Regions from separate parts of the Streptomyces sp. NPDC054872 genome, predicted to be linked through region 3. Evidence: riboswitches for the same ligand, from Rfam matches in the RefSeq annotation. Region 3 holds a riboswitch; each other region holds the start of a gene.

Evidence for each region. A riboswitch is a leader RNA that binds a small molecule or an ion and turns the genes downstream of it on or off. The one in region 3 is predicted to bind S-adenosylmethionine.
Region 1: linked by a shared signal. The riboswitch ahead of ACWGIH_RS19450 (glutathione binding-like protein) and the one ahead of thrC (threonine synthase) in region 3 are both predicted to bind S-adenosylmethionine.
Region 2: linked by a shared signal. The riboswitch ahead of ACWGIH_RS31620 (aminotransferase class V-fold PLP-dependent enzyme) and the one ahead of thrC (threonine synthase) in region 3 are both predicted to bind S-adenosylmethionine.

Annotation. Positions count from the first base shown of each region.
Region 1 covers NZ_JBSGYY010000014.1:148,401-153,077, forward strand. The annotation lists gene ACWGIH_RS19445 (M13 family metallopeptidase) at 158-2,119, shown strand; gene ACWGIH_RS19450 (glutathione binding-like protein) at 2,188-2,967, opposite strand; SAM riboswitch class IV at 3,226-3,370, opposite strand; gene ACWGIH_RS19455 (putative leader peptide) at 3,617-3,772, shown strand; gene ACWGIH_RS19460 (LLM class flavin-dependent oxidoreductase) at 3,879-4,677, shown strand, end outside.
Region 2 covers NZ_JBSGYY010000032.1:76,989-81,665, forward strand. The annotation lists gene ACWGIH_RS31615 (glycerate kinase family protein) at 1-829, shown strand, start outside; gene ACWGIH_RS31620 (aminotransferase class V-fold PLP-dependent enzyme) at 781-2,178, opposite strand; SAM riboswitch class IV at 2,359-2,475, opposite strand; gene trpD (anthranilate phosphoribosyltransferase) at 2,550-3,614, opposite strand; gene qcrB (cytochrome bc1 complex cytochrome b subunit) at 3,782-4,677, opposite strand, start outside.
Region 3 covers NZ_JBSGYY010000033.1:35,789-40,465, reverse strand. The annotation lists gene ACWGIH_RS31945 (cold-shock protein) at 1-114, opposite strand, end outside; gene ACWGIH_RS31940 (MoaD/ThiS family protein) at 539-814, opposite strand; gene thrC (threonine synthase) at 916-2,238, opposite strand; SAM riboswitch class I at 2,256-2,390, opposite strand; gene ACWGIH_RS31930 (glucosyl-3-phosphoglycerate synthase) at 2,557-3,501, shown strand; gene ACWGIH_RS31925 (hypothetical protein) at 3,585-3,884, shown strand; gene ACWGIH_RS31920 (alpha,alpha-trehalose-phosphate synthase (UDP-forming)) at 3,979-4,677, shown strand, end outside.

The DNA of each region.
Region 1 (4,677 bases), on a different contig from region 3:
CATACCAACTGAGCGCTCTGGCCCGGCAATTGGAGCCGGAACGCGGAGGGGGAGGCCGTGACGGCGCGGCATCCGTGTGAGTGCGTCGCGGGGTGAGGCCAGGTCGGCGGTGCTCGGGCGATCGTGCTCGGGCCCCGTGTCCGCGTAGGGTGCGTGGATGAGCATGCTGGATGACGCCCACGCGGGCATGAACCCCGAGATCCGGCCGCAGGACGACCTGTTCGGCCACGTCAACGGTCACTGGCTGGAGAACGAGCCGATCCCCGAAGATCGCTCCAGCTGGGGCCCCTTTGTGCAGTTGGTCGACACGGCCGAGGAACAAGTGAAGGTGATCATCCAGGAGCTCGCGTCGGCCGTGACGGCAGGCGCCGTCCCGGATGACGCGAGCAAGATCGCCACGCTGTACGCCTCCTTCATGGACGAGGAGACGATCGCCGCCCGCGGGCTCGCCCCGGCACAGCCCCTGATCGACGAGGTCAACGGGCTGCGGGACACCCGGGAGCTCGCGGCCTTCCTCGGCCGTTTCGAGCGGATCGGCGGCTCCGGTCTCTTCGGCTCCTACATCGACTCGGACGACCGCGACTCCGACCGCTACCTCTTCAACGTCCTCCAGGGCGGCCTCGGCCTGCCCGACGAGTCGTACTACCGCGAAGAGAAGTTCGCCGAGATCCGCGAGAAGTACGTCGCCTACCTCACCGAGCTGCTCACCCTGGGGCGGCACGCCGCGCCCGCCGAGGCCGCGCAGGCGGTCCTCGCCCTGGAGACCCGGCTCGCCGCCGGTCACTGGGAGCGGGCCGAAACGCGTGACGTGCAGAAGACGTACAACCTCCTCACCCTGCACGAACTGATCACCCTGGCACCGCACTTCGACTGGCGCGGCTACGTCGAGGGGCTCGGTGGCTCGGACGCCACGATCGCCGAGACGTGCGTCCGTCAGCCGTCCTACCTCCGCCACCTGTCCGCGGTCCTCGACGAGGTGCCGATCGAGCAGTGGCGGGACTGGACGCTGGTCCGGGTGCTTCGCTCCTGCGCGCCGTACCTCACGGACGCGTTCGTCCGGAACAACTTCGAGTTCTACGGCCGCACCCTCAACGGCACCCCGGAGCTGCGCGCCCGCTGGAAGCGGGCGGTCGCCTTCGTCGAGGGCTGCATCGGTGAGGCGGTCGGCAAGGAGTACGTGGCGCGGCACTTCCCGCCGAGCTCCAAGGCGATGATGGACGATCTCGTCGCCAACCTCCTCGAGGCCTACCGTCAGTCGATCGCCCGGCTCGACTGGATGACGGACGAGACGAAGGAGCGCGCGTACGAGAAGCTCGCCACGTTCCGTCCCAAGATCGGATACCCGGACACGTTCCGCGACTACTCGGCCCTTCAGGTGTCCGCGGACGACCTGCTCGGCAACGCGCAGGCGGCGGACGCCTTCGAGTCCGACCGTCAGCTCGCCAAGATCGGCTCCCCGGTCGACCGCGACGAGTGGTTCATGCTGCCGCAGACGGTCAACGCCTACTACAACCCGGGCACCAACGAGATCTGCTTCCCCGCGGGCATCCTGCAGAAGCCGTTCTTCTCGCCCGACGCCGATCCCGCCGAGAACTACGGCGGCATCGGCTCGGTCATCGGCCACGAGATCGGCCACGGCTTCGACGACCAGGGCGCGCAGTACGACGGCGCGGGAAACCTCAACGACTGGTGGACCGCGGCCGACAAGACCGCGTTCGAGGCGAAGTCGAAGGCGCTGGTCAAGCAGTACGACGCGTTCTCACCCCGCAACCTGCCCGGTGAGTTCGTCAACGGCTCGCTGACGGTGGGCGAGAACATCGGCGACCTGGGCGGCCTGACCATCGGTCACACGGCGTACAAGATCGCGCTCAACGGTGCCCCGATGCCCACGAGCGACGGCATGACCGGCTCCCAGCGGCTCTTCATGAACTGGGCCTACTGCTGGCGCACCAAGCGCCGCAGGGAGCAGGAGCAGCAGTACCTCACCATCGACCCGCACTCGCCGCCGGAGTTCCGGGCCAACATCGTCCGGAACCTCGACGAGTTCCACGAGGCGTTCGGGACGGCGGAGGGCGACGGCCTCTGGCTGGACCGCGCGGAGCGCGTCCGGATCTGGTGATCCACCGGCGGCCGCGGCGCTCCTGCCGCGGCCGCCGTCTCCGCGCCGCTCGTGGGCCCGTGGGCGCACTACCTCAGGGGTGGGGTGGAGAGCGGGGAATGGGTGGCGCGGGAGGCACGCGGGGCCTTGGGGCGGGGGCCGTTGGTGTGGAAGGCCGGATGGGCGTACAGGCGGCGGACGTAGGCGCGGACGTGGGGGTGGGAGTCGTCGGGCTCAGCAGCGTCCGCAGTGGGGTGGACGAGCGCGGCCCACAAGTCCACGTCCACCGAGGTGAGTTCGTCACCCACGAGGTACGGGTGGGAGGCCAGTCGGCTGTCGAGGCGGTTCAGCGTCTCGTCGGTGAGCGGGCTCGCGAGGATTTCGTGCCAGGTGTCGATGCGCGCTGCCAGGGCCGGTGGGCGCAGGAGGGGGCCGCTGCCGTGCGCGGCGAGGCGGCAGGCGAGGTCGCGCAGGATGTCGGGCGTGTGGTTGCTGACCACGTGCCCGCTCCAGCGGTCGCACAGGGCGGGAACGGTCAAAGGGCCGTCGAAGTGGTGCTCGGTGGCTTGGTAGCAGCGGTGCAGTGAGTCGAGTGCCGCCGCGGTGGCGTGCGGTGTCAGGAGCGTCGTGGTGACCGACTCCCGGAGCCCGAGCAGGTCGAGGGTGACCGAGACGCGCAAGGAGCGCGGACATCCGGCCGAGAGGTACAGGTGATAGCGGTGCGGCGCCGGGTAGAAGCCGCCGGCCAGGTCGGCGCCGATGCGGCTGCGGATCGCCGCGGGACAGCTGCCGCCCGGGACGGGTTCGTGCGGGGAGTACGGATCCGTGAGGGACGTCGGGCGGGAACGGTGCGACGTGGTCTCGGGCATGGCTCTCCAGACAGGTGAGGGGGCGCCGACCGCGCGCAGGGCGCCGGTGGCACAGCGGAGGGAGAGGGGGGTGCGTCGACGTCAGACGGCTGGAGCCGTTGCGCTGCACACGCGCAACAGGTCGATGTGCAGCCGTCTCGTCAACAACACGCGGGGGCTGGGCCGGGGCGCGGACAGGAGGGGCCGCTGGGTGCCCTTCCTCTCACCGACCGCCCTGGACATGTCCACCAGCCCTGCCGTCGAGGCCCGTTGCAACCGGGGCCGCACTTGCCCCGCCGCCACGGCGGGACCCGGTCGTCACCCGGGGCACCCCGTCGCGGCGGAAGGGTTGCCTGCCAGCGGGCCGGGGCCGATGAACCGCTCGGGCAGGGAGCCTGCCGGGCGGGCGCTGACAATCGTGACCGTCCCCGGAAGTCTGGGTCCGGGCACAGGGCTCCGTCAAGAAGGCCGTGCGACTCCCAGCGCGAAGGCGGAACAGAAGCAGTGACCCGGCGGTTGTCCTTGACGAAGACGTACGACGAGGCGCGTACGGCGACGCGAGGACGCCCGTGATCGACGGGCATTGCGCACCGCTGCGACCTCACGTAACGTCCCGAGCAGGTCACGATTGTCGGCGTCAAGCCCTGGCCCACGGACGGAGGTGACGGACATGTCGGCGGTCTCCGCTGTGCCGTCCACGTCGTCCGCGCTGCCGCCCGTGTCCGCCCCGCGTGTCATCACGGTCGCCCCCAGCCGCCAGGTGCATCTGTACTCCCGGCCGCACATCGACCTCCAGCGCGTCGCCGGCGCGCTCTGTCGTTCCTGACCCGTCACCCCGCCGCCGCACCCTCGAAGCCGAGGGGCCGGTGTTCTCGTACGGTCGATCAGGAAGGCACACCTTCGTGTCGTCATCACCTTCACCCTCATCCGCGTTGCCCTCTTCCGCTCCCCCCGCTCCTTCGCTGCACCTCGCCGTCGCGCTCGACGGCGCGGGTTGGCACCCCGCCGCCTGGCGCGAACCAGTGGCCCGTCCAAGGGAGTTGCTCACCGCTCGGTACTGGGCCGATGTGGTCACCGAGGCCGAACGCGGCCTGCTCGACTTCGTGACGATCGAGGACGGACTGGGGCTCCAGTCCTCGCGCTTCACCGAACCCGACGAACGCACCGATCAGGTACGAGGGCGCCTCGACGCCGTCCTCATCGCCGCCCGCGTCGCGCCCCTGACCAGCCACATCGGCCTTGTGCCGACCGTGGTGGCCACGCACACGGAGCCCTTCCACACATCCAAGGCGATCGCCACGCTCGACTACGTCAGCGAAGGCCGCGCCGGCGTACGGGTGCAGGTGTCCGCACGCCGCAACGAGGCCGCGCACTTCGGGCGCCGCACGCTTCCCGCCCTTGATGCCGTCGAGGACCTCGGCAGGCCGGACGTACGGGAGCTGACCTTCGACCTCTTCGACGAGGCGGCCGACTACGTCGAAGTCGTGCGCCGCCTCTGGGACAGCTGGGAGGACGACGCGGAGATCAGGGACGTCGCCACCGGCCGCTTCATCGACCGCGACAAGCTGCATTACATCGACTTCGAGGGCAAGCACTTCAGCGTCAAGGGCCCCTCGATCACGCCCCGGCCGCCGCAGGGCCTGCCTGTCATCAGCGCGCTCGCCCACGAGGGGCCGACGGATGCCCCGTTCCGGCTCCTCGGCCGCTCGGCCGACATCGGATACGTCACCC
Region 2 (4,677 bases), on a different contig from region 3:
CCGCCGCATCCTGGTGGGCTGCGGCGACTCCGGCACGTCGGACGGGGGCGCGGGAGCGCTCCAGGCACTCGGCGCCCGGCTCCTGGACGCGGACGGGTGGGAACTTCCGTGCGGCGGACGGGAGTTGATCCGACTGAGCCGCATCGACCCCGCAGGCCTTGACCCCCGCCTGCGGGACACCGAGATCCGCGTCGCCTGCAACCCCTTCAACGTCCTGACCGGTGAGCGCGGCGTCGCCCGCGTCTTCGGCCCCCAGAAGGGCGCCACGCCCACGCAGGTCGAACAGCTGGCGGCGGGCCTCGAGCACTGGGCGCACGTCCTGACCCGGGACCTGCACGCCACGGGGGACCTCGCCCTCGGCCCCGGAACAGGCGCGTCCGGCGGCCTGGGAGCCGGCCTCGCGGCACTCGGCGCCGCGCTGCTCCCCCGCTTCGACGTCCTCCTGGACCACCTGGACCTGAACGCCCGCCTGGCCCGCGCCGACCTCGTCGTCACCGCCGAGGGCGCGCTCGACCACCAGACGCCCCGCGGCAAGGTCCCGGCCGAAGTGGCGCGCCGGGCCAAGCGGTTCGGCCGCCCGGTCCTGGTCCTCGCGGGCACCATCGGCCAGGGCGCCCACCACGTACGGGCGGAGGGCGTGGACGCCTACAGCGCGATCCTGCCCGCGCCGGTCTCGCTCACCGAGGCGCTCGGGCGTGGCGGCGAATTCCTCACCGACGCGACCGAGCGGGCCCTGCGGATGATCGTCCTGGGCTCACGCCTGAAGGGGCGGGCCAAGGCTCAGGCGGCGTTGGTGTCCGGCACGCAACGCCCGTCCTCGGTGCGGTAGTTCCAGCGTGCGCCATCCGCCACGAGCTCCTTGACGGCGCGCACGAAACGCTCCACGTGCTCGTCCGGGGTGCCCGCGCCGAAGCTGACGCGGATCGCGTTCAGCGACTTCTCGCCGGGCGCGGCCTCGGGGGCACCGCACTCGCCCTGGGTCTGCGGGTCGCTGCCGAGGAGGGTGCGCACCAGCGGGTGGGCGCAGAACAGGCCGTCGCGTACGCCGATGCCGTACTCGGCGGAGAGCGCGGCGGCGAAGTGCGAGCTGTTCCAGCCGTCGACGACGAAGGAGATGACGCCGACGCGCGGCGCGTCGTCGCCGAAGAGCGAGAGCACCTTCACGGCGGGCACGTCGGCGAGGCCCTCGCGGACCCTCGCGATGAGGTGGCGCTCACGGGCGACGAGCTCGTCGAAGCCGGCCTCGGTGAGCGCCTTGCAGGCGGCGGCGATGGAGTACACGCCGATGACGTTCGGCGAACCGGCCTCGTGACGTGCGGCGGTGTCGTGCCACTCGACGTCCACGCCGCCGTCCGTGCGCCGCGCGACCTTGCGCGAGGCGCCGCCGCCCGCGAGGTACGGCTCGGCGGCCCGCAGCCAGTCGGAGCGGCCCGCGAGGACGCCCGAGCCGAAGGGCGCGTACAGCTTGTGGCCGGAGAAGGCGACCCAGTCGACGTCGAGCTCGCTGATGGAGACCGGGTGGTGCGGCGCGAGCTGCGCGGCGTCAAGGACGATGCGGGCGCCGTGCGCGTGGGCGGCGGCGGCGAGCTCCTTGACCGGCCACAGCTCACCGGTGACGTTCGAGGCGCCGGTCACGCAGACCAGGGCGGGCCCGTAGGGGTCACGGTCGGCGAGGGCGCGCTCCAGGGTGGCGACGGCCTGGTCGGCGGTGCGCGGGGCGTTCAGGTACGTCACGCGGGCGTCGCGCCAGGGCAGCAGCGAGGCGTGGTGCTCGGTCTCGAAGACGAAGACCTGGCAGTCGGCGGGCAGCGCCGCGGCGAGCAGGTTGAGCGAGTCGGTGGTCGAACGGGTGAAGACGACCTGGTCGTCCTCGCGGCAGCCGAGGAACTCGGCGACGGTGACGCGGCTGTTCTCGAACAGGTCGGTGGAGAGCTGCGAGAGGTAACCGGCACCGCGGTGCACGCTGCCGTAGTACGGCGCGTAGGCGGCCACGTCGTCCCACACCCGCTGCAGGGCCGGGGCGCTGGCCGCGTAGTCGAGCGCCGCGTAGGTCACCTCGCCGCCGGTGACGAGCGGCACGGTGACGTCACGGCCGAGGACGGGCAGCGGCGCGGCACAGCAGGGGTCGGCGGACTCGGCGGAGGCGGCTTCGGTGGTGGCGACGATGCGTGCGGACATGGCGAACTCCCGTGGGAAGGCAGGCGAGTTCACTGCGGATGCGCGCGTACGGCGCCGCAGTGACGAAGAAAAAGGGGGTGCGGAAAAGGGGCCGGAAAGCCCTATCGCATTCGCTTGCTCACGAGACTGCTCCCTTGAGGACCAGGACCCCAGGGGTACGACACTCATCGAGTGCGCAGGGGTCCGCGCTTGCCATACGCCTTGCTGCGTACGGCCTGGTCTTCACCCGGGGCACCCCGCCACGGACGGAGGGTTGCCGGACAGCGAGCCGGGGCCTAATCGCTGTCACTCATGACCTGCGCAGCATCTTGCCACACGATCTTCCCGGTGCCCACCGCAGTCCGGCATCCGGACTGCGGTAGGCACCACACTCACCTGTTGCTGGCGGCCACCCACAGCTCGAGGGCCTTCTTCGCCGCCCCGGAGTCGATCGCCTCGGCCGCCTTCGCGATGCCGGCGCCGATCTGCTCCACCAGGGTCCCCTCACCCGGCGAGAGGGCCACCAGGGCCGCCGCCGTGTTGAGCAGGACGGCGTCCCGCACAGGGCCCTTCTCGCCGTCCAGGAGGCGCAGCGCCACCTCGGCGTTGTACGAGGCGTCGGCGCCCCGCAGCGCCTCGACGGGGACGAGGTCGATGCCCACGTCCCGCGGGTCGAAGGCCTCCTCGCGCACGGCTCCGTCCCGCACCACCCAGACCCGGGAGGTCGACGTGGTCGTCAGCTCGTCGAGGCCGTCGTCGCCGCGGAAGACCAGGGAGGAGTTCCCGCGCTCGGCGAAGACCCCGGCCACGATCGGCGCCATCCTCGGGTCGGCGACCCCGACCGCCTGGGCCCGCACCTTGGCCGGGTTGGTGAGCGGACCGAGGGCGTTGAAGACGGTCCTGATGCCCAGCTGGCTGCGCGCCCCACCCGCGTGCCGCAGCGCCGGGTGGAACTTCACGGCGAAGCAGAAGGTGATCCCCGCTTCCTCGGCCACCTCGACGACCCGCTCCAGCGGCAGCTCCAGGTTCACCCCGAGCTTCTCCAGGACGTCGGAGGCTCCCGAGGCGCTGGAGGCCGCGCGGTTGCCGTGCTTGACGACCTTCGCGCCCGCGCCGGCGGCCACGATCGCGGACATCGTGGAGATGTTGACCGTCTTGGCGCCGTCGCCACCGGTGCCGACGATGTCGACGGTCCGCCCCGGCACCTCGATCACATTGGCGTGCTCGTACATCGTGCGTACGAGGCCGGAGATCTCCTCCACGGTCTCGCCCTTGGCCCGCAGGGCCACGACGAAGCCCGCGATCTGCGCGTCGGTCGCCTCGCCCCGCATGATGCGGTCCATGGCCCAGGCCGTGTCCTCGGTGCTCTGGTCACGTCCTTCGAGCAGGCCGTTCAGCACACCCGGCCAGGAACGGGCCGCCGCGGTGTTGCCTCCTGCGGGGGTCACAGCGCTCATAGCCGCTCCTGGGTTCGTCAGCGTAGGAAGAAAGCATCCCGGTACACGGGGACGGGAACACCTTATCCAGCCCGGGGGACGGCAAAGAGCCCCGTCCATGCACTGGATGCATGGGACGGGGCTCTCGCCGTGGCGACCGTGGTCAGAACGTCAGAGCGTTCGGAGGATCAGTGGTGGCCGTGGCCGCTGGTGATCTCCTTGTACTCCTCGGTGGTGGGCTTGGGGATCTGGTTGTCCTCCCCGTAGTAGCCCTTGCTGAGCTTGGCCCGGAGCTTCTGCGAACCGGACACCTTGCGCTCGACGCCGTTCTCGTCGACCGCGGGGCCGATCTCGAGCGGCGCGTACTGCTCATGCGCGGTGAGCGTGTGCAGCTGCTCCTGGTTGAGCGGCTCGTGGACCTCGATGAACTCACCGTGCGGCAGGCGCTTGATGATGCCCGACTCGCGGCCGTGCAGGACCTTCTCCTTGTCACGCCGCTGCAGACCCAGGCAGATCCGCTTGGTGATGACGAAGGCGAGGACCGGTGCCACGAAGAAGGCGATGCGCACGAACCAGGTGATCGCGTTGATCGACAGGTGGAAGTGCGTGGCCCAGAGGTCGTTTCCACCACCGATCAGCAGCACCATGTACCAGGTGATCCACGCGACGCCGAAGCCCGTACGGGTCGGGACGTTGCGCGGGCGGTCCAGGATGTGGTGCTCGCGCTTGTCGCCGGTGACCCAGGACTCGATGAACGGGTAGACCGCGATCGCGACCAGGACCAGCGGGAAGATCACCAGCGGGATGAACACGCCCAGGACGAGCGTGTGACCCCAGGCGTTGATCTCCCAGCCCGGCATGACACGGATCAGGCCTTCGGAGAAGCCCATGTACCAGTCGGGCTGAGCTCCGGTGGAGACCTGGTCCGGACGGTAGGGACCGAGCGCCCAGATCGGGTTGATCGTGGCGATCGCCGAGATGGCCGCGATCACACCGAAGACCAGGAAGAAGAAGCCTCCGGCCTTCGCCATGTACACGGGAAGCAGCGGCATGCCGACGACGTTCTTGTTCGTCTTGCCGGGAC
Region 3 (4,677 bases):
GTAGCCGTCCATCTGAATCGCGCTGTAGTGGACGAAAACATCCGCACCACCGTCGACCGCGATGAAGCCGTACCCCTTCTCCGCGTTGAACCACTTGACGGTGCCCTGAGCCATGCCTAACTCCCCTATTACTGGCCCTTGCACGGACCCGCACTTCGCGGACCCGGGTCAGACCTCACCCCCCCAATGGGTTGTGGAGGCGTGCGCCGGAACGCGTCGACCGCGGCTGAATGTATCTGTCCAACTGCCCTCTGCAACAGGTCAATCGGACGAGAATTCTGGGCACGCCTGATCGGTAATATGCGGAGAATTCACCGGAGTTCAGGGCAAGTCGGGCCAGGCAAATGCCACGAGAAGGGCAAATGGGCGGTGCACTTTGGCTACTTCTTGTCGCCCTCGGGGCGACTTCGTATATGCGCTCGGCACAAACGGGGAAGCTCGCTTCCCAACTGTACCGCGCTCAACCACATGGAATTGCCCCCTCCGTTTCTCTCGCGGAGGGGGCAACAAGGATTACGCAGGGTATTTCCTTAAAGGATCAACCACCCGCGACGGCGGGAATGATGGAGACGCCCGCGCCGTCCGGCGTGGCGGTCTCCAGGCCCTGCTCGAAGCGGACGTCGTCGTCGTTCACGTAGACGTTCACGAAGCGCCGCAGCTTGCCCTGGTCGTCCAGGACGCGGGCCGCGATGCCGGCGTGCTTGGCCTCCAGGTCGGCGATGACCTCGGAGAGGTTCGCCCCCTCGGCGGCGACCTCGGACTGACCGCCGGTGTAGGTGCGGAGAATGGTGGGGATGCGGACCTTGACGCTCATGGATTCACCTCGGGGTGTGTGGGGCCCCTTCAGGGGCGCGGGGAACTGCGCGAGGACGGACCACGACCGCCGTCGAGAACGGCGGTCAGGCCCTACGGCGCCTAGTCGGCGAGCCCGGCGGCGCGGAACGCGTCGAGGCTCGGCTTGATCGTGGCCGTCGCCTGAGAGGTCTCGGCAACAGCGTCCAGGGTCTTGAGACCGTCACCCGTGTTCAGGACCACCGTGGTCAGCGAGGGGTCGATGAGCCCCGCCTCGATCAGCTTCTTGGTGACACCGACCGTCACACCCCCGGCGGTCTCCGCGAAGATCCCCTCGGTCCGGGCGAGCAGCTTGATCGCGTCGACGACCTGCTCGTCGTTCACGTCCTCGACCGCACCGCCCGTGCGACGCGCGATGTCCAGGACGTACGGCCCGTCGGCCGGGTTGCCGATGGCGAGCGACTTGGCGATGGTGTCCGGCTTCTGCGGGCGCACGACGTCGTGCCCGGCCTTGAAGGCGGTGGACACCGGCGAGCAGCCCTCGGCCTGGGCGCCGAAGATCTTGTAGGGCTTGTCCTCGACGAGGCCGAGCGCGATGAGCTCCTTGAGGCCCTTGTCGATCTTCGTGAGCTGCGAGCCCGAGGCGATCGGGATGACCAGCTGGTCGGGCAGGACCCAGCCGAGCTGCTCGCAGATCTCGTACGCGAGGGTCTTGGAGCCCTCGCCGTAGTACGGCCGCAGGTTCACGTTCACGAAGCCCCAGCCCTCGCCGAGCGGGTCGCCGATGAGCTCGGAGCAGAAGCGGTTCACGTCGTCGTAGTTGCCCTCGATGCCGACGAGCTCGCCGCCGTAGACCGCGGCCATGACGACCTTGCCCTGCTCCAGGTCGTGCGGGATGAACACGCAGGAGCGGAAGCCGGCGCGGGCCGCCGCGGCACCGACGGCGCCCGCGAGGTTGCCGGTGGAGGAGCAGGAGAGGGTGGTGAAGCCGAAGGCGCGGGCCGCCTCGATGGCCTGCGCGACGACGCGGTCCTTGAAGGAGTGCGTCGGGTTGCCGGAGTCGTCCTTGACGAACAGCTTGCCCTGCTCGACGCCGAGCTCGCGGGCGAGGTTGTCGGCCTTGACGAGCTTGGTCCAGCCGGGGTTGATGTTCGGCTTCTCGGCGACGTTCGCCGGGACGGGAAGCAGCGGGGCGTAGCGCCAGATGTTGTCGGGGCCGGACTCGATCTGCTTGCGGAGCGCCTCGGGGTCACCGGTCGGCAGGTCGTACGCGACTTCGAGCGGGCCGAAACAGGCCTCGCAGGCGAAGATCGGGCCGAGGGCGTAGAGCTCGCCGCACTCGCGGCAGGAGAGGCCCGATGCGGGGCCGAGGTCCACGGACCCCCGGTCAGCAGCCGTGGTGGTGGAGGGGGTGGTGTCGTTCGTTGCGACAGTCTGCGCAGCCATGGAGGCGAGGCCCTTTCTCCTCATCTTCCTCGCGACGCATCTCGCCGCGAGACGGAATTGGCACCTTCCCCACCGAGACCTCGCGTGCGCGGTCGGCGGGATGGTTGCCGGGGCTTCAACGGGCCGTATCCCTCTGCCCCTCTGGATGAGCGGTATGGCGCCGGGCTTCAGGGGCCCGAGGCATTTGTTACGCGATGACCCCGGCATGCGATGGTCATCGGCGTTGTTCAAGACTGTAACCGACGGCCTGGACCCTTGAGATAGTCGTCCGAACCGCGAGATGGATCACATGTAGGCCACACACAGGAGGAGCCACCCGTGCTGGAAGAGGCCGAGCGCTGGCTGACCAGGCGTTCCTGGTCCGTTGCCGACCGTCCGCTCAGCGCACTCGTCGCCGCCAAGCGGGCGTCGGGGGCCTCGGTGAGTGTCGTCCTGCCCGCGCTCGACGAGGAGGGGACGGTCGGCGAGATCGTCGCCGAGATCCGCCGGGAGCTGGTCGAGAAGGCCGCGCTCGTCGACGAGCTCGTGGTGATCGACTCCGGCTCGCGGGACCGTACGGCCGAGGTCGCGCGGGAGGCGGGCGCACGGGTCGTGCACCGGGACGCGATCCTGCCGCGCGTGCCGTCCGTGCCCGGCAAGGGCGAGGTCATGTGGCGCTCGCTCCTGGTGACCGGCGGTGACATCGTCGCGTTCGTCGACGCGGACCTGAGGGAGTTCTCGGCGGACTTCGTGACGGGCATCGTGGGCCCGCTGCTCACGGAGCCCGACGTGCACTTCGTGAAGGCGATGTACGACCGCCCCCTGGGCGAGACCGCAGGCCAGGGCGGCCGGGTGACCGAGCTGATGGCGCGCCCGCTGCTCAACATGCACTGGCCCCAACTGGCGGGATTCGTGCAGCCGTTGGGCGGCGAGTACGCGGCGCGCAGGTCTCTTCTGGAGCGGCTGCCGTTCCCCGTCGGCTACGGAGTGGAGCTGGGGCTGCTCGTCGACGCGCTGCACACCGTGGGCCTCGACGCGCTCGCGCAGGTCGATGTCGGGGTGCGCAAGCACCGGCACCAGGACGGGCAGGCGCTCGGCCGGATGGCGGCGGCGATCTACCGGACGGCGCAGCTGCGGCTCGCGCGCGGCCATCTCGTACGGCCCGAGCTCACCCAGTTCGAACGGGGCGAGCAGGGGTTCGAGCCGCGGACCCATTCGGTGGACACGGAGGAGCGCCCGCCGATGTGCGGCATCGCGGAGTACACGGCTCGCCGCGTGGCGTAACCACCCCGAGCCGGGCATTTTGTCTACATTCCCCACTTATGTGGGTCAGACGAGCAAAGGGAAGCGCGCTACGCGTCGGTGCCGTGGCCTTGGCGACGGCCGCCCTCGCGGCTGGAGCACTCGGCGCGGCCATCGCGCCCGCCGCCGCGGCGGATGCCGGCACCGGACCGAGGATCAGCCACACCGACGACATCACCCGGTGGGCGCAGGAGCGGCCCGCGCCACGGGAGCGAGGGGGCGAGCCCGTGCGCCGGGAGGGCGCCACGGGGCAACTGGCCAAGTCGGGCAGCGACTCGGACACGATGCTGTACGCGGGTCTGGCGATCTCCCTGTGCGCCCTGGGCGCGCTGGCGGTGGCGGCCGCGAGGAGCAGGCGTGACTAGCCGCCACGGCTGAACCGGCGCCGATTGTGTACGGCCGGGCCGTCGGGGTCCGGCCGTACGTTTGAGTGCCCGCCCCAGGGGCTAGGTTCGCCACATGGTCTCCGAGCACGCCTCCGCCCAGGTCCTCGTCGCGTCCAACCGCGGCCCCGTCACGTACACCCTGGAGGAGAACGGGGAACTGACGGCCAAACGGGGCGGAGGCGGGCTCGTCTCCGGGCTCAGCGCGATCGGCGACTCCGACAGCGGCGACGCGACCCTGTGGGTCTGCGCGGCACTGGGCGACGGCGACCGGGAGGCCGTGCGGCGCGGGGTGGGTGAGCCGGGCGTGCGGATGCTCGACATCGACCCGCGGGTGCACGCCGACGCGTACAACGGCATCGCGAACTCGGTGCTGTGGTTCGTCCACCACATGCTCTACCAGACGCCGCTCGAACCGGCCTTCGGCCCGGAGTTCCGGGCGCAGTGGGCGTCGTACGAGGCCTACAACCGGGCCTTCGCCGAAGCGCTCGCGCAGAGTGCGGGCGCGGACGCCGCGGTCCTCGTCCAGGACTACCACCTGGCGCTGGTGCCGGGGATGCTGCGGGAGCTGCGCCCCGACCTGCGCATCGGCCACTTCTCGCACACGCCGTGGGCGCCGGTGGACTACTTCCGGATGCTGCCGGACGACATCGCGGAGCAGCTCCTTCGCGGCGTCCTGGGCGCCGACCGCGCGGCGTTCCTCACGGGCCGGTGGGCGGACGCGTTCACGGAGTGCTGCGTCGCCGTCCTCGGTGGTACGTCGGGGACGCGGATC